Regions from separate parts of the Psychrobacillus sp. NPDC093200 genome, predicted to be linked through region 1. Evidence: a T-box and tRNA genes for the amino acid it is inferred to sense, from the RefSeq annotation. Region 1 holds a T-box; the other holds one or more tRNA genes.
What was found. The T-box of region 1 lies ahead of thrS (threonine--tRNA ligase). A T-box ahead of a tRNA ligase gene usually reads a tRNA of that ligase, here a tRNA-Thr.
Positions count from the first base shown of each region.

Region 2: it has a tRNA-Thr gene. The T-box ahead of thrS (threonine--tRNA ligase) is inferred to sense a tRNA for this amino acid. The anticodon was not compared.

Region 1 is NZ_JBNNVC010000004.1:87,454-97,620, reverse strand. It holds gene ACQKNZ_RS15800 (spore germination protein GerW family protein) at 1-357, opposite strand, end outside; gene ACQKNZ_RS15795 (GNAT family N-acetyltransferase) at 371-877, opposite strand; gene ACQKNZ_RS15790 (nucleotidyltransferase domain-containing protein) at 880-1,677, opposite strand; gene ACQKNZ_RS15785 (DegV family protein) at 1,824-2,672, shown strand; gene ACQKNZ_RS15780 (GNAT family N-acetyltransferase) at 2,696-3,442, opposite strand; gene thrS (threonine--tRNA ligase) at 3,877-5,070, opposite strand; T-box leader at 5,124-5,352, opposite strand; T-box leader at 5,390-5,611, opposite strand; gene ACQKNZ_RS15770 (N-acetyltransferase family protein) at 5,669-6,214, opposite strand; gene ACQKNZ_RS15765 (CoA-disulfide reductase) at 6,235-7,575, opposite strand; gene ACQKNZ_RS15760 (catalase) at 7,789-9,822, opposite strand; gene fabI (enoyl-ACP reductase FabI) at 10,156-10,167, opposite strand, start outside.
Region 2 is NZ_JBNNVC010000011.1:112-10,278, reverse strand. It holds gene ACQKNZ_RS20060 (Lrp/AsnC family transcriptional regulator) at 241-690, opposite strand; gene ACQKNZ_RS20055 (type 1 glutamine amidotransferase domain-containing protein) at 971-1,483, opposite strand; gene glmM (phosphoglucosamine mutase) at 1,753-3,105, opposite strand; gene ACQKNZ_RS20045 (CdaR family protein) at 3,143-4,423, opposite strand; gene cdaA (diadenylate cyclase CdaA) at 4,416-5,252, opposite strand; gene ACQKNZ_RS20035 (anti-sigma factor family protein) at 5,373-6,020, opposite strand; gene sigW (RNA polymerase sigma factor SigW) at 6,035-6,607, opposite strand; gene rocF (arginase) at 6,784-7,689, opposite strand; gene ACQKNZ_RS20020 (GNAT family N-acetyltransferase) at 7,760-8,338, opposite strand; tRNA gene ACQKNZ_RS20015 (tRNA-Ala) at 8,451-8,523, opposite strand; tRNA gene ACQKNZ_RS20010 (tRNA-Gln) at 8,570-8,644, opposite strand; tRNA gene ACQKNZ_RS20005 (tRNA-Tyr) at 8,650-8,733, opposite strand; tRNA gene ACQKNZ_RS20000 (tRNA-Val) at 8,755-8,830, opposite strand; tRNA gene ACQKNZ_RS19995 (tRNA-Thr) at 8,938-9,010, opposite strand; tRNA gene ACQKNZ_RS19990 (tRNA-Asn) at 9,018-9,092, opposite strand; partial or broken gene ACQKNZ_RS19985 (hypothetical protein) at 10,034-10,167, opposite strand, start outside.

The DNA of each region.
Region 1 (10,167 bases):
TACTGAAAAAACAGTAAGTATTTGACTAAACGGAAGGACAGGCTTGAATTTAACTTCCTCCGCAGTGATTTCATATACTCCAACCGGTTTTATCGAAAAGGCACCACCGCCTCCTTCTCCTTGACCTGTAGAATTTTCTTCATCTGAAATCGTGTCACCTCCACCTCCGCCTCCACCTACAAAATAATTAACTTTGGCAACAGGTAAGATCCTTTTGTTCTCCAATACAATTGGTTCTCCGTATATAAGAGACACATCTTTTTCTCTGTAAAACTTTTCGAAAATGGAACGGACTGGGGATTGAAACAATGGTAGCTTTCCCCCTTGTTTTTCTAGGTTACTTGATTTTTCCTCCATTAAATTATCTCCTTTAATTTAGAATAAGTGTCATGTGATGTTCTTCGTAATAGACGTCTCTATCCTTTAAAGCCATTTCTTCTACTCCAAATACCTTAAAACCTAATTGTAAATATAAATTTTTTGCGGATTCATTATTCGACACAACAGATAGATTAATCTTTTCTATTTCATTAGTTTCTATTGCCTGGTTAATGGCTCGCTCCATTAGGGCCTTTCCTACACCTTTTCTTCTTCCCTTTGAGCTTACATACATTGCAAAAATATTTGCTCTATGCTTCATTTTTAAGGAACTCTCTTGTGCTAGAGTAACCATACCAATTAATTTATCTTCTTCAAACGCACCGAACGTGTAATTGCCATTTACCTTAAAATTACCTTTTACTCGTTCAATTGGATTTTCTCTTTGAAGAGCTTCTTCATAGCTTGTTCCAAATGCTTCTGGACTGTTTTGCAGAGCCTCTAGCCTTAGTTCCCAATAAGCAATGGCATCTACATCTGTTAATCTTCTAATATCCATTCCTAAACCTCCAAAAAATAACCTTCATTACATATTTCGTGTGTGTATAATATAAAATCTTTGCAGGTTTCTGCACGAGAGCTTTCTGTGTCGAATAGTGAGGGGAGCTGCTCTGATGACCGAATCCTCATCCCTTCTTTTAGTAAAGTATGCCATCGAAAAGGTAATATAACTAATCCCTTTTCTAGTGCTTCTTTTTTTGAAATGATTTGTTGGAACTTTAGAGAATAAAGAATTCTACAAATAGTAGTTGTAACAAACTCCACCATATCATCAGGCACTGAATTAGGTATTTCTTTTGATTTCTTATACCAATATTCGTTGATGTTATATTTTAACGTTCCTAAGACATCCTCCCATTTAGTAGAAATGTTTAACTCATGAATTGGTCTTCCTTGTAATGCAATCCCATGTTTCTTTAAAATCCACCAAGTAATATGATTGATATCCCAATGACCAATTTTTACTTCACCATCTGAGCAATAAGGATACGGCAGGAGAATATCATTTGTTTTACCCAGGTCAGCTGTTTGAATATACATTCCATCCATCCGAGCCCCTAATTTCTCTTTAGATATTTGAAAATGGATCTCTTTTATAATTTCTACTTCTTGTTCATTTGCCGATCTTTTTAATAAAACGATAAAGTCTACATCACTCTTCTTTTCATCAAAAGCTCCTAACGCAATAGAACCATACATATAAACACCTTCAATAAAGGCACTTGGTAAGGAGGCATTTAATGCCTGTAAATATTTTCGCATTATGTCATGAACAGGATGCGGCAATACATATCCCACTGTTGTTTCCTCCTTCTAAATATGTTCAAAATATGTCCCAGGTTCCGAAATTTCGACAAAACATGACAAGTAACACTATTCCAATAAATAAGACTAGGTTACATTAGCGCTAACAAATTAATTTTTAGTGAGGAGATTATCAAACTGTGAATAAAAAAGTTGCTTGGATAACTGATACTGCTGCTTTATTGGAACAATCATTTATAGAAAAACATAATATACATGTCTTGCCATTAAATATTGTTTTTGAAGAGGGTGCATTCAAAGAAACAATTGATATGACACACGATGAATTCTACGACAAATTAAGAACCGCCAAAGTTCATCCTAAAACATCTCAGCCTCCGATTGGTGAGATGGTACAATTGTATAAAGACTTGAAAGCACAAGGATACGAATGTGCTATTGCTGTCCACACTTCCAGTGAGTTGTCAGGAACCTACAACAGTTCACAAACCGCCTCTAAAATGGCAAATTTTAAAGTGTATTCAATAGACTCTAAGATAGGCTCTTATCCGATGGTCAAAATGCTCGAAGTCGGAAAAAGCATGGTAGAGGCAGGCCATGACGTAGCGGAAGTCGTGAAGCATATTGAAAACATGACATTAAACTCCGAATTGTCCTTTATTCCATCTAGCTTAACTCAGCTCCATAAAAGTGGCCGTGTATCTGGCACTAAAGCCTTTCTGAGTAATCTATTAAATATAAAAGTGGTCATTTCCTTTGATAACGGAAAAGTTGTTATGAAAGCAAAAGTACGTGCTGATAAAAGAGCTAAGAATTATGTAATGGACTTACTTCGAAATGATATGAAAAAAGCTGAAATTCCAGAAGTCGCAGTGATTAATTGCAACAATATAAAAGATGCTAAAACCTGGAGAGAAGAAATTCTGCAGGAATTCCCTAAGCTAAAGGTAATTGTTATACCGTTGAGCGCCTGTGTAGGAGTTCACGCAGGGGAAGGTACAACTGGACTAAGCTGGGTAAAATATTAATATATAAAGTGGAGGGTTTGCTGCTATTTCGCAAACTCTTCTTTTAATAAGGAGCAAATAGCAGCATCACAAAACCGGCCTTTTTCAAATGCTGATTTTCTTAATGTCCCCTCGTATACAAATCCTGCCTTTTCTAAAGTTCTTCTCGAAGCAATATTCTCCGGGTCATATAGTGCTTCAATTCTATGCAAATCCATTTTTTCAAAACCATGTTTTAAAATTGGCTCTAAAACCTCTGTCATTACTCCAGTTCTCCAAAACTCTGGCGTAACCTCAAAACCGATTTCCGCCTTAAAATGTTCTTTTTCCCAATTATGATAGCCGCAGCTTCCTATAATCTTATTGTCTTTCTTAGTTGCTATTCCCCAACGTAACCCCTCATTTTTATGGTACCTTTTTTTCCAGTTATCAATTATTTTTCTTGCTTCGCTAATATCCTTTAAGACATCTAAATCATAATATTTCATGACCTCGTCCTGTGAAAAATAATGGAATACCTCTTGCGCATCGCTTGCTTCTATTTGGCGCAATAAAAATCGTTCTGTTTCCATCCTCGGAAACCTCTTCTTACGTAGATCATAGGCCAATAATACAAAGAATTGAGCAATCGCAAGGATTCCTACTAATGCGCTAACAAAGATGCTAATCCAAACATATGCAGAAACTTTCCCATCGCCAAGAGGCCCTACTTTTGGCTGATACATGTCGTATACACCATAAATATTACCTCCTAATAAGACAATTCCTGCAAACAATACAAGCCATTTCATCTTGCTATACCCCCTCTTTAGCATTTATTCGAGATAGAAGCTTTAAAATCCTTTTCTCTGCGAAACTTGGGAGCTTAACTGCTCTAGGTGACCACGTTTTTACGACAATCCAGGCATTATTCACTCATTTTGACCAGATTTACGACAATCCCCACGGTTTTTACGACAATCCGCCCATGCTTTACGACAATGGCGCGGTAGTTTACTACAATCCACGCATTATTCACTCGTTTTGACCAGATTTACGACAATCCCCACGGTTTTTACGACAATCCGCCCATGCTTTACGACAATGGCGCGGTAGTTTACTACAATCCACTCATTACTTACTCGTTTTGACCAGATTTACGACAATCCTCACTATTATTACTACAATCTAGACATATTTTACTACAATCCAGGCATAGCTTACTCGCTTTGCCCAGCTTCGCGATTTATTGTCCTAGCTGCTGTTCAATAAAAGCTTCAACTTTCATTTCACCAAGACTTCCAGCTTTATGCTTCCTAACGGAGACAATATGCTTCTCCATTTCTTGGTCTCCGATAATTAGCATGTAAGGATGCTTTTGCATTGCCGCCTCTCTTATTTTTAGTCCTATTTTCTCTACACGGTCATCTATCTCCACTCGATATCTCTTCTGCTCTAGCTGTTGCTTTACATCTTCTGCATAAGCGACATGTGCATCTGCTATGGGTAAAACCTTTACTTGTACTGGTGCTAGCCAGAGCGGGAAACTGCCTTGAAAGTGTTCTAATAAAATAGCCATAAAACGTTCTATAGAGCCATAGATGGCACGATGTATCATGATAGGCTGACGCAATTGGTTATTCTCATCGACATACTGACAATTGAATTTTTCAGGCATTTGAAAATCAAGCTGTACTGTTCCACACTGCCAACTTCGTCCAAGCGAATCAAGTATATGAAAGTCGATCTTAGGACCATAAAAGGCTCCATCTCCTTCGTTTACTTGATAATCGACTTGTTTCCTTTTTATTACAGATTCTAGTGCTTCTTCTGCCTGATCCCATGCCTCTACGGAGCCCATAAAATCTTCCGGACGAGTCGATAGCTCTACCTTATAGCTAAAGCCAAACTCCTTATAGAATTCATCTACTAGATCTAACACCTTAGCAAGCTCACTCTCAATCTGATCCTCCAGAACAAATAAATGTGCATCATCCTGAGTAAATGCTCTAACACGTAATAGTCCATTCAGTGACCCCGAAAGCTCATGGCGATGTACTAATCCTAGCTCAGCATATCGTATAGGCAGCTCTCGATACCCTCTTCTTTTACTATTAAAAATTAATACTGCTCCAGGACAATTCATTGGCTTTATAGCATACTTTTGTTCATCTACATCTGCAAAATACATATTTTCATGGTAATGGTCCCAGTGACCTGATTTTTCCCAGAGTTCCTGCTTCATCATAATAGGAGTTTTTATCTCCTGGTAGCCTGCTCGCTGATGCTTCTCTCTCCAAATTTTTTCAAGCTCATTTCGTAAAATCATTCCTTTCGGCAAATAAAATGGCATACCCGGCGCTTCCTCCATGGACATAAATAATTCTAATTGCTGACCCAATTTTTGGTGATTTAATCTTTCCTCTGCTTTTACTGACATAATAAATTCCTCCTATTTTTTAAATAAAATCAAAAAGACCACACCCGTCCCGGTCAAGGGACGAGTGTGGTCGTGGTTCCACCCTATTTTGTCGTACTTAATAAAAATACGACTCTCATAAAAGATAACGGTTTCCCGATTACGGATACTAGCAGTAATAGCGTTCCCCCTAATAGCTCTAAGGTGGTAAACCATTCTACTTTCTCGCAGGGCTTTCAGCCGGTGACCCTGCTCTCTAAACAGAAAACATTGAATGATTCGTGTCCTTTTCACAGCTCAAATATAAAATTACTCATGCAAAAAACCACACCCGTCCTGGTAAAGGGACGAGTGTGGTCGTGGTTCCACCCTAATTTTGCAATTCTTAAAGTGAATTGCCTCAAAATGAAGATAACGGTTCCCCGATTATGGATACTTACTGTTCACCATAATAGCTCCAAGGTGGTAAATCATTCGTTTTTCCTACAGGGATTTCAGCCGACGACCCTGCTCTCTAATAAGAAATTATCTAAATGACTCATGTCCTTTTCTTTGCCTAAAAAAGTTAAATTGATTTTTAATAGTATATTCAACAAGTTTTGAATAGTCAACTATTTTTTTAAACCATACTTCTACCCATTACAATGGTATGATAATATTCCCCTTTAGCTAGCATTTTATCGTTTTTTAAAATTCCTTCTACTTCGAAACCATATTTTTGATATAGGGCAATTGCCTTCTCGTTCGTATGTAATACGCTTAACGCAATCTTTTTAATATCATTGGCATCTGCCCAAGCAATAGATTCCTTTAAAAAATTTGTTCCAATTCTTAATCCCCAGTATTCTTTCAAGACGCAGACCCCAAACTCTACTTTATGGGCAAATCGTTTTAAATCGCTTCCCTCACACCTTGAGAATCCAACAATCTGATGATTCACTTCAGCTACTAAAAAAAGATTTTTATCAGATTGGGAATCATTTTCTATTAATTCTTTAAATCCTTCTTTATCTATAAACGCTTCCCCTTGTTCTCTATCTAGGTTTTGTGTTTCTCCATCTATTTGCAGCCTTACCTTAGACAGTTGGTCGGCATCTAATTGATTGGCAGATCTGACTGTATAGGAGATACCCCTAATATTAAATCCCTTTGACTCTATTAGCATTTCCTGTTTCCCACTTTTCTTTATTTATTCTTATCAAAATTCCTTTTAGCCAGTTGCTGTATAGGATCCCAAACCCCGTTAAACGGAGGGGCATACGCTAAGTCCAAATCTAATAAGTCAGGAAGCTTCATGCTATGGTATAGCGCAGTAGCTAAAACATCGGTACGCTTATCTACCCCATGTCCACCCACGATCTGTCCACCTAGAAGCAACTGATCTTCTTTACGATAAAGCAATTTAATCGTCATTAACTCTTTACCAGGATAATACCCTGCAATATCTGTTGCCTCCAGCGTACTTGTTTCAAAGGGAATGTCTAATTCCTTTACTTCTTTTTCTGATAGTCCTGTTCTACCAATTGACAATTCGAAGAACTTCATAATAGAGGTGCCGACAATACCTTTAAAAGGTATTTTATTACCAACCATATTGAACCCAGCTAGTCTGCCTTGTTTATTGGCAGTAGTACCCAAAGGGATATAATCGTTTTTTTGTTTGATACGATTATAATGTGTAGCACAATCACCTGCAGCGTATATATATGGGATGCTTGTTTCCATATATTCGTTTACGATAATAGCTCCATTTGAAAGAGTTTCTATTCCCGTATTCTTTAGGAAAAAGGTTGAAGGTTTTATTCCAATTGCTATCAACACTAAATCTGTCGAATAAGTCCCTTTGTCAGTCACTACAGATTGTACTCGTCCCTTCCCAGTAAATGATCGAACTTCCTCATTTAGTTTAAGCTCCACTTGTTTTTCCTTTGCTTTTTGATGTAGCATATCTGCCATCTCAGGATCAAGGATTGGCATTAACTGTTCTCCTCGTTGGATAATTCGAACCTCTTTACCAATTTCCTTTATATTTTCTGCCATTTCTAAGCCGATATATCCCCCACCTATGATGGTTACATGTTCTACTTCTTTTAAATCGGCTATTAACGCCTCCGTTTGAGGAATTGTTTTAAACGTATGTATCCCATCTAATTGTGTACCCTCCCAGTCAGGTACAACTGAACTAGCCCCTGTAGCTACTAATAGACGATCATATTTAATCTCAAAGCTTTCTCCGCTTCCTAAGACATTACCAGTAACTGTTTGGTTTACAGGGTTTACTTTGGTCACTTCATGTCCAATTTTTGCATCTATCTTGTATTTGGTCCGGAACATCTCCACACTGCGTGCTATAACATCTGTTGTTGAAAACACCTTTTTACCAACAACGTAAGGTAACCCACATTGACCGTACGAATAAATATTTCCTTTTTCAAGTGTGGTAATTTGAGCGTCTGGATCATTACGGACAATCTCCATAGCAGCACTCATCCCCGCTGCATCCCCACCAATGATTACATAATGCATACACTTTTCCTCCTTTTAGTACCTCTAGTACTTCTCTTTTCAATAATGGTATTCCTTCTTATGTAAGCAATGCCCTTATATACGCCATTTAAATACAAAATTTTATGTATTTCTCTTTTTTTTAGTAAAGTGAAATGTAATTTATTTTAAAAAGGTATGCCCTTTATCATCGGACATACCTTTTCATTAATTACTATTGTTACTATAACTTTATTAAACAGCTCGATCCCAGAAGCGGTGTTTCGCCACTGCATCAATGAAAGTGTCAACAAAATGTGTTTTGTCATTTGCAAATACACCAATTTGACCTACAAGTCCCATCTCTTCTAAAATTTCGTCTCCACTAAAAGTAGATCCAATAGGTTTATAGTGTGTAAATGCCTCTTGTACAAACAACATAGCATTCTTCTTAAACGTTGGAGTTTTTCCATCTCCACTAGCCACATAAATTGCGTCAAATAAAACAGAATCCTCGGTTAAGAATGTATGATCGACAGGTAAGCTTGTACCATTTGCTCCCGTCACACTGCCATGATGATCACTAACAATTAGCGGGAGAGCTCCTTTTGCTTTTAAGCCATCTATAATGCTCAATAGCTCCTCATCGAAGCCATCGCCTACTAGTATAGCTATTTTTCTAGTATCTGGCTTCATCACTGTATTTAGCTGGCTTAACGCTGGCGAGGATTTAGTTACTGTATTGGCAGCTGTCCCTTGAACAACCATACCAAGATTTTCTGCTACCTTGCTCGCCATTTCTAAATCTACATGAGCAAACATTTCTAATACTTGCGCACGTACAGACTTCTCTACACATTTACCAAGTTCAAAGCTAAATGCATCAATGATGTGTTCCTTTTCAGGTTGACTCATACTATTCCAGAACATCGTTGCCTGAGAGAAATGATCCTTAAAGCTTTCACTACGAGCTCTTACTTTGTGTGCATCTATTTTTTCTTGATAGTGTGTATATCCACCTTCGGCCTCACTAACTGGTGTTGGAGTATTGTTAGCTAATGAGTTTTTATGATAGCTAACTTGTCCTACGTTTATCGTTTGTCGACCATATCCATCTCGCTGATTATTATGGAACGGACAAACTGGACGGTTAATAGGTAGCTCGTGGAAATTAGGTCCCCCTAGTCTGATAAGCTGTGTATCTGTGTAAGAGAACAATCTTCCTTGTAAAAGAGGGTCATTTGTAAAATCAATTCCTGGCACAACATTACCAGGGTGGAATGCAACCTGTTCCGTTTCTGCAAATACATTATCTACATTACGATTTAATGTCATTTTCCCAATTCTCTTAACCGGCACATCCTCCTCCGGCCAAATTTTAGTAGGGTCTAATATATCAAAATCAAAGGCAAACTCGTCCTCTTCTGCAATAATTTGTACACCGAACTCGTATTCTGGATAGTCACCCATTTCTATAGATTGATATAGGTCACGGCGGTGGAAATCCGGATCCTTACCATTAATTTTTTGGGCTTCATCCCATACTACTGAGTGAGTTCCTAGCAATGGCTTCCAATGGAATTTTACAAAATGAGCTTTTCCTTCTTCATTTACGAATCGGAAAGTATGTACGCCAAAACCTTCCATCATACGATAACTACGTGGAATTGCTCGGTCCGACATTGCCCACATAATCATATGTGCAGATTCCTGATTGTTCGCTATAAAATCCCAAAATGTATCATGTGCTGTAGCCGCTTGAGGCATCTCGTTATGAGGCTCTGGCTTCATGGCATGAACTAGATCCGGGAACTTAATAGCGTCTTGGATGAAGAAGACAGGAATATTATTGGCTACTAAATCGTAGTTTCCTTCTTCAGTATAGAACTTGGTTGAGAACCCTCGAGCATCACGTGCTAGCTCACCAGAGCCACGGGATCCTGCTACTGTCGAAAACCTTACAAATACAGGGGTCTTAGAGCCAGGTGTTTGTAAGAACTTCGCTTTTGTATAAGGCTTCATAGATTCATATAGTTCAAATTCTCCATGAGCACCGTACCCTCTTGCATGCACAATTCGCTCTGGGATTCGTTCATGATCAAAGTGTGTCATTTTTTCTCTAAAATGAAAGTCCTCCATAAGAGTAGGACCACGCTCACCAGCTTTTAAAGAAAATTCGTCCTCTGAAACTTTTAAACCATGATTAGTTGTCATAGCTTTGTCTTTATCTACAACACGAAATTGTTCTAATTGTTCATTCTTACTATTTTCATTTATCTTTTTGTCCAAGTTTACTCCTCCTCTTATCTAATTCGACTCTATTAGTATAAATACCCGAAATTGTATGTTAGAAAACTTCTTTTTTATAATCTTTATTAATAAGTAATAACTTTATAAGTTTTAAATTTTTATGAAATTTCGCTAGCCATCGACTTTTAAGCTATTCTCTCTCCCCGATTTCTAGCAATGATGGCGGCTTATGGCTCACCCGCTAAAAAGCGTTCGTCTAAAGCGGAAATCAGCTATTATGAGTTTACTTTTTTTATCGAGGGCAATGTGAGAGAATCTGGACAAATAAAAAAACTGTAGTTGAATAATACCAACTACAGTTCAATAAATTATTTATCCCATAAT
Region 2 (10,167 bases), on a different contig from region 1:
GACTGAATTTTAATAGTTTTGATTATAATACAACAATTCACAAAAATCTATATGAATTTTCAAATAAATTTATTTATTTCATTTATTCTTTACTTTTAGACTTAATAAATAATTTATCCATTACTTTTCGAATAGAATATCTCCTATTTTATTACTTTATGTATTATTATTATTTTGTACAAAAGTAAACGCTTCCATTCTTTTTGTCCATGCAAAAAGGCATCCTCTAAAGGATGCCTTTTATAATTTTAAGCCACTACGACTTTTAAATCTTCTCAATAAAATATGGCTTTCAACTCTCGTAATACCTTCTAATGCATACAACTCTTCATTGATAAATTTTTCTAGGCTAATGAAGTCATCAACTAACACATGCATATGTAAGGTGGAAGGTCCTGTCATTTGGTAGCAACTCGCTACACTTGGGTTGTTTGCTAGTTTCTCTGCAACTTCCACTAATGATGAAGGCTCACAATCCACTTCAAAAAAGCCGGATACCCCTTTACCTACTTTTTCAGAATTGATCACTACAGTGAATCTTTCAATAATTCCTTCCTTCTGTAGTTGATGAACCCTCTCCCTTACAGCAACTCTAGAAAGATTTAATTCCTTCCCAATGTCTACATATGATAATCGACCATTAGCTGTTAACAGTTCTAGAATTCGCTTGTCTACCGCATCAATTCCCATTGTATATCTCCCTCCCATCTAATATAATAGATGATTAACTTTACTTTAGAAAGCAAAAATATCATTATAACGACATAATGTAAAGAAAAATACAGTTTACTCTTTACATTGAAAAAATCTATATATCTTTTGCATATACATAATGCGTGGTTGAACCAAATAGAAAATTTTAGAACACATAATTAAAGGCAAGAATGCGTTGATTTAACAGCATTCTTGCCTTTTCAAGTTCTATAGTTTTGTTTTTGGAAAGGCTAATTGAAGAGCCTTCCTATTTACATTAAGCTAACAGCTTCACGATTTCACGGTTAAATGCCGGAATATCGTCAGGCGTACGACTTGTTACTAGCTGATTTTGACAAACGAATACTTCTTCGTCATGGAACTTAACGCCAGCATTCTCTAGATCCACTTGAATGGATTTATAACCAGTTGCATCGCGACCATTTAATGTTTTCGCAGTAATTAAAAGTTGTGGTCCGTGACAGATTGCAAATACTGGTTTCTTAGCATCCATAAAGTATTTTGCAAATTGTACGAAGCGATCATCCGCACGTAAAATATCTGGAGAAAAACCGCCAGGAATGAACAATGCATCGAATTCCTCTGGTTTTACATCATCAATCCCATAGTCAATCGTTACATTTACTTCTCCGTTTTTACCTGTTACTTGTTTTCCAGCCTCTTCTTCAATTGCAAACACCTCGTGCCCAGCTTCGTTTAGTGCTTGTGCTGGTTTGGCGTATTCTGAGTCCTCAAACATATTTGTGATTAATGTTGCTACTTTAGCCATTTCCTCACTCCTCAATTGTTTGTTCTCTCTTATAATTCCACACTTTAAGGTGCATTAAACATTTTTGATAAAAATAATAGTTGAGGATAGACTAATCGTCTAATTCCTTTTAGAATTCTCCCTACCTTTGTTGGGTAACCTATCTGAAAGGAATTGAGAACATCAGAAAACAACTGCTATGTACTATGACTCTTTACATACAAAAAAATCCTCGACCATTAGGAACTAACAGTCGAGGATGCAAAATATTTATATTGAATGATTTCTATTTATTCTACTAGGCCCATTTCAGCTTTTACAACTTCTACGATACGGCTCACATAGTTTTCACAGTCTTCCTCGGAGGAAGCTTCTACCATTACACGCACTAATGGCTCTGTTCCAGATGGACGCACTAATACACGGCCGTTTCCAGCCATTTCAGTCTCTACTTCGTTAATAATTGCTGCTACTTTTTCATTTTCTGTTACAGCATGCTTATCTGTTACACGAACATTAACTAGTTTTTGTGGGTATATCTTCATCTCAGCTGCAAGCTCTGAAAGTTTTTTACCAGTTACCTTCATGATGTTCACTAACTGCAAACCAGTCAGCAATCCATCGCCTGTTGTATTGTAATCTAGGAAAATAATATGTCCTGATTGTTCTCCACCCAAGTTATATCCATTTTTCTTCATTTCTTCTACAACATAGCGATCTCCTACAGCAGTTTTAACGCTAGTCATTTCATTTGCCTCTAGCGCCTTGTAGAAGCCCATATTACTCATAACAGTAGAAACTACCGTCTGGTTATTTAAACGTCCTTGGGAATTTAAATACTTGGCACAGATGTACATAATTTGGTCGCCATCAACTATGTTACCTTTTTCGTCCACTGCAATAAGTCTGTCTCCATCACCATCAAATGCTAAACCAACAGCTGCTCCCTTTTCCAAAACAAATTTCGCTAGGCCGTCTGGATGAGTAGAGCCTACTCCATCATTAATATTTAAGCCATTAGGAGAAACGCCCATCGTTGATAGGTCAGCATCTAAATCAGCAAATACATGAGTCCCTAAAGAGGATGTAGCCCCATTCGCACAATCTAAAGCAACATGGATACCGACGAAATCTTCATCGATCGTTTGCTTCAAGTATTGAATGTATTTTTGTCCGCCTTCGAAGTAATCGGAAACCGATCCAACTCCCCCACCAGTAGGTCTAGGAAGTTCGTCCTTCTCTGCATCAAGCAGTTGCTCAATCTCTTCTTCTTGTTCATCGGAAAGTTTAAAGCCGTCTGAACCAAAGAATTTGATGCCGTTATCTTCCACAGGGTTGTGGGAAGCAGAAATCATGACACCTGCATCTGCACTCATTACTCTAGTCAAATAAGCTACACCTGGTGTACTAATTACACCTAAGCGCATTACTTCTACCCCAACCGATAAAAGACCTGCAACAAGGGCGCCTTCTAGCATATGACCAGAAATACGTGTGTCTCTTCCGATCAATACCTTTGCTCGTTCCTTTGACTCTTTTGTTAATATATAACCGCCAAAACGACCTAATTTAAATGCAAGTTCTGGTGTTAGTTCAGAGTTTGCTACACCTCTTACGCCATCTGTCCCAAAATATTTTCCCATTTTGATCTACTCTCCTTAATTACCTGTTATCCTGCTTTTATGCTTCTATTATCGTTAGTTTTGCTTCGGATTCAGATGTTTGCCATTCTATATTCGAAGGGCCATCAATTTGAATAGGGAGAATCGCTTCTCCAACTTCTGAATTTTGTGCATCAACATATATGGATATATCCCCTGATTGCACTTTCTCTAATGCTTCAGCTGTTCCCTTTCCCACTAAAACGACAACCCCATCTGCAGGAACATTAAACTTACTCTCTAATTCCTCAGGTAAACCCTTTATAGCGATTTTCATACCTGGAAAGGATTTTTCTATTATTTCACTGGATGCAGATGTATCCTCTTCTTTCACCGTTTCTTCTGCCTCAGTTGTAGAAGGGGCTTCGGTGACATCAACCTTTACTTCAATTTTTTCTTGAGATATCCTTGTGATTCCTTCAGGTTGAGTCAGCTTCACATCAAATGTACCGGCTTTCTCAATTTTACTCACATCTACATCGACATTCAACCTATCAATTTTATCCACCGTTGCTCGTGGGCCATATATCCGAACGGTTTCTGTGTCTTTAGATATATTATTGATTGTTAACCCAGCCTTAGGCGTTCCTTTTCTCACAATCGAAATTGGTACTTCTTTACTGTATTCTTCCACAGTCAATTTAACTTGCACGGTCCTTGGTTCAACAGATACATCTAATTTGTTCAGGTCTAAGTCCAGGACTCTGACACTTGCTTGCTGTTCAAAGGACTTATTGATGCCTTTTTCACTTGAGATAGTTGCTTTTACATAACCTATGCTTTGAATGATACTTTTTGCACCTGTAATCGTAACTGTTTTTGGTTCCACACTAGAAGATTTTAATACATAGTTCTCTGCTAATAAGTTTTCGTTCATATCTAGGTCGACTTTAAACTCTTGTGTGATACGCTCCTCTATTACAACATTTACATAAACAGGATCAGTACGAACCTTTAACTTTTCGGAGAAATTCTCATTCGAAATGGCAACTCTATGTTCTCCAATTGGAAGTTCTCTTAAATCTACAAATAGTTTATAATCCTTCATGATTTTTGCTGATGTTACGAGCTGAGTAGGGCCTTCTATATTGACGTCTACCGTATCAGGTACTCCAGTCACAACTAAATTTTCATCATCATAATAAATCTCTACCGGTACTTCTCTTATCATATCTATCGTTTTGCTGCTTGAGTTCTGATTGTCAGATTCAATGTCAGATTTCACGGATACAAACAGCAGTATGGCAAAGGTAAGTGTGATAATTCGCAAAAGCCATGGATTATTCATCATTCTATCCATTTTGTTTCCCCCTCCATAGCCACTTAGAAGGTGTTGCTTGCTCCTCTGATGGACCAAACCAAAGTCTTGTTAAATGATTTTTAAATTCATCTATAGAAAGATTTCGATGTAGGTCTCCATTAGATGTAAGACTAACTGCACCTGTTTCCTCCGATACCACAATTGTTATCGCATCTGTGACTTCACTGAGTCCTATTGCAGCTCGGTGCCTTGTTCCAAGTTCTTTAGAGATAAAAGGACTTTCAGAAAGCGGCAAATAACAACCAGCAGAGGCTATCTTATTCTTTTGAACAATAACAGCGCCATCATGTAGTGGTGTATTTGGAATAAAGATGTTAATCATCAACTCAGAAGTTAAGTGGGAATTTAGAGTTATTCCTGTCTCTATATATTCCGTTAATCCAGTCTCTCTTTCTATAGAAATCAAGGCTCCTATACGTCTTTTCGCCATATAGCTAACCGACTTGGTCATTGCTTCTATTAAACGAGTTTGCTCTTCTTCTTCATGCAGTGAGCTTCTAGAGAACAATTTACCTCTACCTATTTGTTCTAACGCTCTTCTAATTTCAGGTTGGAATATTATAATGATAGCTAAGAAACCAAATTCAATTACTTGGTTTAACATCCAGCCTAGAGTATCCAGGCCTAGAAAGTCTGTTACTACCTTTGCAATGACTATTACAAAAATACCTTTTAACAATTGAACTGCTTTTGTTCCTTTAATAAGAGTTATTAATTTATATATAACAAACCATACGAATAAAACGTCTAAAATATTGACGATTACATTCACTGGCATCAAGTCCGTAAATTGTTCCATAAACGACATTGGGCATCCCCCACTTTTCCTCGCGAATCCATATAAAGTAAGTATAACATACATGTAGTATAGATTTCTCTTTCTAACTCTAACGAAAAAAGTCTATCCAAAGTTTCCTGGATAGACTTTTTATTCGTTTGTCTTTTCATTTTTAAAGAATGAAGCTATACCTTTAGCACTATCTTTTATGGTATACCATAGCCAATCGAATACTTGATTTATTTCCTCCGTTTTACCTGTAACATTTGCGGTAGAAGCCATATATTTAGAGCCATCAATAATGGAACCATTAATAACTGTTAGATTACCATCCAGTTCACCATCTACTCTAACATCCCCATTTTTAACTACCAAGTCGCCTTTAACGACTTGTCCTTCAGGGATTATAACCGTTTCTCCCTCGACGATTACATGCTCTTGCTTAGTAAACGAAAATTGCTGATCGTTATTATAATTTGAGAAAAGTGCACTACTCATTAACAAAAGAAACATTGCAGCTGCAGTCATAACCGGATGTTGTCTGAACCATCTGCTTACTCCAGTATGTGATTTCTCTTTTGGAAGTCTAGACATAACGGAAAGAGTAAAATCATTTGGTGCCTCTACATGAGCAGCACCCTTCACAAAAGCCACCACATCGCTCAGCTCGTGCATATGATTACGACATTCCGGGCATGATTGCAAGTGTGATTTGAGCTCCAGCTCGTGTTCACGACTAATTTCACCATCTAGATATTCATGCATATAGTGAACAATTCGTTCTGGACACGCACTCATCATGATTCCTCCTATTACAGATTAGGTTGTTTACTTAATTGTTTTCGAAGTGCTTCCCGACCTCTATGAATTCTTGTTTTCACTGTACCCAATGGGAGGTCTAAAATTTCACTAATTTCCTGTAAAGATAATTCCTCCATATATTTAAGTACAATTGCGGATCGATACTTATCAGGAAGCCTGCTAATCTCATATTGAATTCTTTCTTGTAGCTCTAGCTTCATCAGTTCTTCTTCAGGAAGTTCCTCAGACGCTGCAATTTGGGAATACATATCTAGACCTTCCGTACCCTTTACTTCTGCATCTAAATAATAATCAGGCTTTTTTTTACGTATACGGTCGATACATAAGTTTGTTGCTATACGATAAAGCCATGTTGAAAATTTTCTTTTTTGATCAAACGTGTGAATATTAATATAGGCTCGCACAAATGCTTCCTGTGCAATGTCCTCAGCCTCGTGACGATTGCCAAGCATTCGATAGCAAACTTGGAAAAGCCTATTTTGGTAAAGGTCGACAATCTCCGCGAATGCGTCTTTATCTCCTTTTAACACTTGTTTTATTCTCTTGTTAACTAACGCATCCATCGTGTGATTTTCCCCTCCGCTCTATGCGGCTGTCTCTACCTATACGTTTAAGGATTCAACAGGTTTCATTTTTTTATGTTATTTTTAATTTTATCAAACATTTCCAGCTTTGTGTTGATTTTAAAAAAAGAAAAAGCAGACCATTTGCCTGCTTTTCAAAAAAATACTTAAAACAATTATATTAAACTTTCTCCAAATAATGAGCCCATAAGTGCGACTGCCGCATCAGCTGTTCTATTTTTTTCATCCAGGATAGGGTTTACTTCCACAAACTCCGCTGAAGTAATTAAATGGGAAGAATACAGCATTTCCATAGCTAAATGACTTTCACGATAGCTTATTCCACCTGGTACTGGTGTCCCAACTCCAGGAGTATAAAGTGGATCTAGTCCATCTAAATCTAATGATAAATGAACTCCGTCTACTTTACGTTCTAGGAAATAAGCCATTGTTTGATTCATAACCTCTGTCATCCCGAGTTTATCTATTTCATGCATGGAGAAAACTTTAATACCTTTTTCTTTAATCAGTTCTCTTTCCCCTGGGTCAACTGAACGTGCTCCGATGATTACAATGTTCTCCGGTTTAATCTTTGGCGCAAAGTCACGGATATTCACTAAATCATCATGACCTAGGCCGATACTTACTGCTAGCGGCATTCCGTGAATATTACCTGATGGAGATGTTTCAGCTGTGTTTAAGTCAGCATGAGCATCATACCAAATAACACCTAGATTTTCATATTGATCCGAGAGCCCTGCTAATGTACCAATTGCAATGCTATGATCTCCTCCAAGGACAAGTGGAAATTCTCCTTCTGTCACAACGGAATGGACTTTGTTAGCTAAAGCTGTATTTGCTTCTATCACTTGTTCTAAATTTCGAAGAGTTGTATTAGGTGACTTTTCTTCTCTAGTTTGACTGATTAAAATGTCTCCTTCATCTTTCACCGTATGCCCAAGAGCTTTTAAACGCTCAACGACACCAGCATATCGTATGGCACTAGGTCCCATGTCGACTCCTCTTCTATTTTGCCCAAGATCCATAGGAACACCGATAATTGATACATTTAATTTATTCATTATTTTATACCCCCTTCAGTTCATACATCCATTGTAAATCCTAAGGGTCAGTTGGCTCAACCGAGCAATTTTATGTATATTTATTCAATAAAAACTTTAGTTGTTTTTTAACCTCTGCCCACTCATAATCCACTATGGAGTATACCACTGCATTTCTAACTGTTCCATCAGACCTGATGCGTTCATTTCTTAACACACCTTCTCTGATACCCCCAATCCTTTCAATTGCTTGTTGAGATGGCAAATTTAGCTCATCAGTTTTAAACTGTACGCGGATCATACCAAGATCTTCAAAGCAATAATTGAGCAGCAAAAGTTTACATGTCGTGTTCACATGTGTACGTTGATATTGTTTTCCATAGAAAGTAGAACCGATTTCACAAGCATGATTAACTCGATCTATGTTATAAATGCGAGTAGTACCCATTATTTTTTTGGTAGTAGTGTGTTCTACTACATAAGCAATAGCATTTTTTTGGTCATTCATCTGCTCAATACCAGCTTGTAGCCATTGCCTTAACTGCTGCTCATCCTCTATCTTATTTAGCATATATTTAAATACGCTAGGCTCGTATAGCTCCCATAGCATAGATATATCCGATTCGGTTAATAACCTTAACGTAACGTCTTTATGAGTTAATTTTTCCACCGATTACACACCCTTTGTTCTTTTTTCTAATCATAACGCTTTTAGAGTATGATGAATATATTTTTTGAATCAAAAAAACTCCTCCCATATTAAATGGAAAGAGTTTTATAGATGGAGCCTAGCGGGATCGAACCGCTGACCTCCTGCGTGCAAGGCAGGCGCTCTCCCAGCTGAGCTAAGGCCCCACAATTTATGCTGAGCTAAGGCCCCACAATTTATGCTGAGTTGTAATGGCTGGGGTACCTGGATTCGAACCAGGGCATGACGGAATCAAAATCCGTTGCCTTACCGCTTGGCTATACCCCAATAACTGGTGGAGGGGGACGGATTCGAACCGCCGAACCCTAAGGAGCGGATTTACAGTCCGCCGCGTTTAGCCACTTCGCTACCCCTCCAGGCTAATCATAAAACATAAATGGTGGAGGATGACGGGCTCGAACCGCCGACCCTCTGCTTGTAAGGCAGATGCTCTCCCAGCTGAGCTAATCCTCCGTTGCTGTGTCCTAACTAAAAACCGGACAATAGATATTTTAGCATAAAACTTTCTTCAAAACAAGCACTTTTTTATGTATGTTTTCCCTGCTTTTAGTAATGAGAAAAGCTTCCAACCGGATTTGAACCGGTGACCTCTTCCTTACCATGGAAGCACTCTACCTACTGAGCTATGGAAGCATAAAAATGGCTCCGAAGGTAGGACTCGAACCTACGACCGATCGGTTAACAGCCGATTGCTCTACCACTGAGCTACTTCGGAACGTTCTTATCATTTAAAGTACAAATATAATTATAACAAGTATACTTTAAATTTCAAGCTTAATTTAGATATTTTCCCAATGAAATATTTAAAATGTAATATTATAGAATTTAAGGAGTTAAAGTAAAATATTTAGTTTAAATATGTGTCCTTTTTCTATATTTGGAATTATTCATTGGAATTGCTTCACCATGTTATATTGGCCTTTAAATATTTAATTATACATGGAAAGTTAGTTTAATTGATCCTTCTGAAATGGATAGTGTGTTTCCTGATGGCTTCAGACTGGTCTTTTGCTATAAGATAACCGAGGATTTTTTTGAGAGGGATTGTCATGACTTACGTCACGACAATCCCTCTCTTTTTCGGTCATCCTATTGCATCGACAGTCCTGCGCCAACCTACAACACTCGAAACGTTTTTAATGCAGCTTTTATAATAAGGGAATTGTTGTCCTTCCTACGAGTAGAGCGGCTCCCGAATATACAATTTCGGGAGCCATCCTATTTCTTTATTAATGGAGAACTTTTTATCTTTTTATTAACAAGTTTATGTTAAAGAGAAAGGTTGATTTAAAATTCACAAAAAGCGAGCGAGGAAGTGTATCTTCAAGCTCATGCATTTACTGTCCATTTTACTAAAGTGATTATAAGTTAAAATAGGAAATAATGACTTCACCAAATGGTTGAAATCAAGTGAATTATTACTCTTGGTATAAACATTATGATGTTCCAGACCACTTCAAATATTATAGAACCACCAATCTCACCTAAAATTTCTTTAAAAAACCCATCCTGCTTTTCTTTTTTTCTTTGCCATCCAACATCTCCGAATCCTCTAATTTATACCTTCGGTAACGAAACTGCCGCGTTAGTGTAACGTGAACACCTTCATAATTTTTTCTATTTTAACAAAAATATTCAGTATTGATTAAATTAATTTTAATACTTCATCAGAGCCATTAACAATAAATAGAACATCTTCATATATAAGAAACACTTAACATTATTAATGAATAGCATCTTTTGATTTAGATGCTTTTGAGCTGCGAAACCAGATGGACGGCAGATTTCTT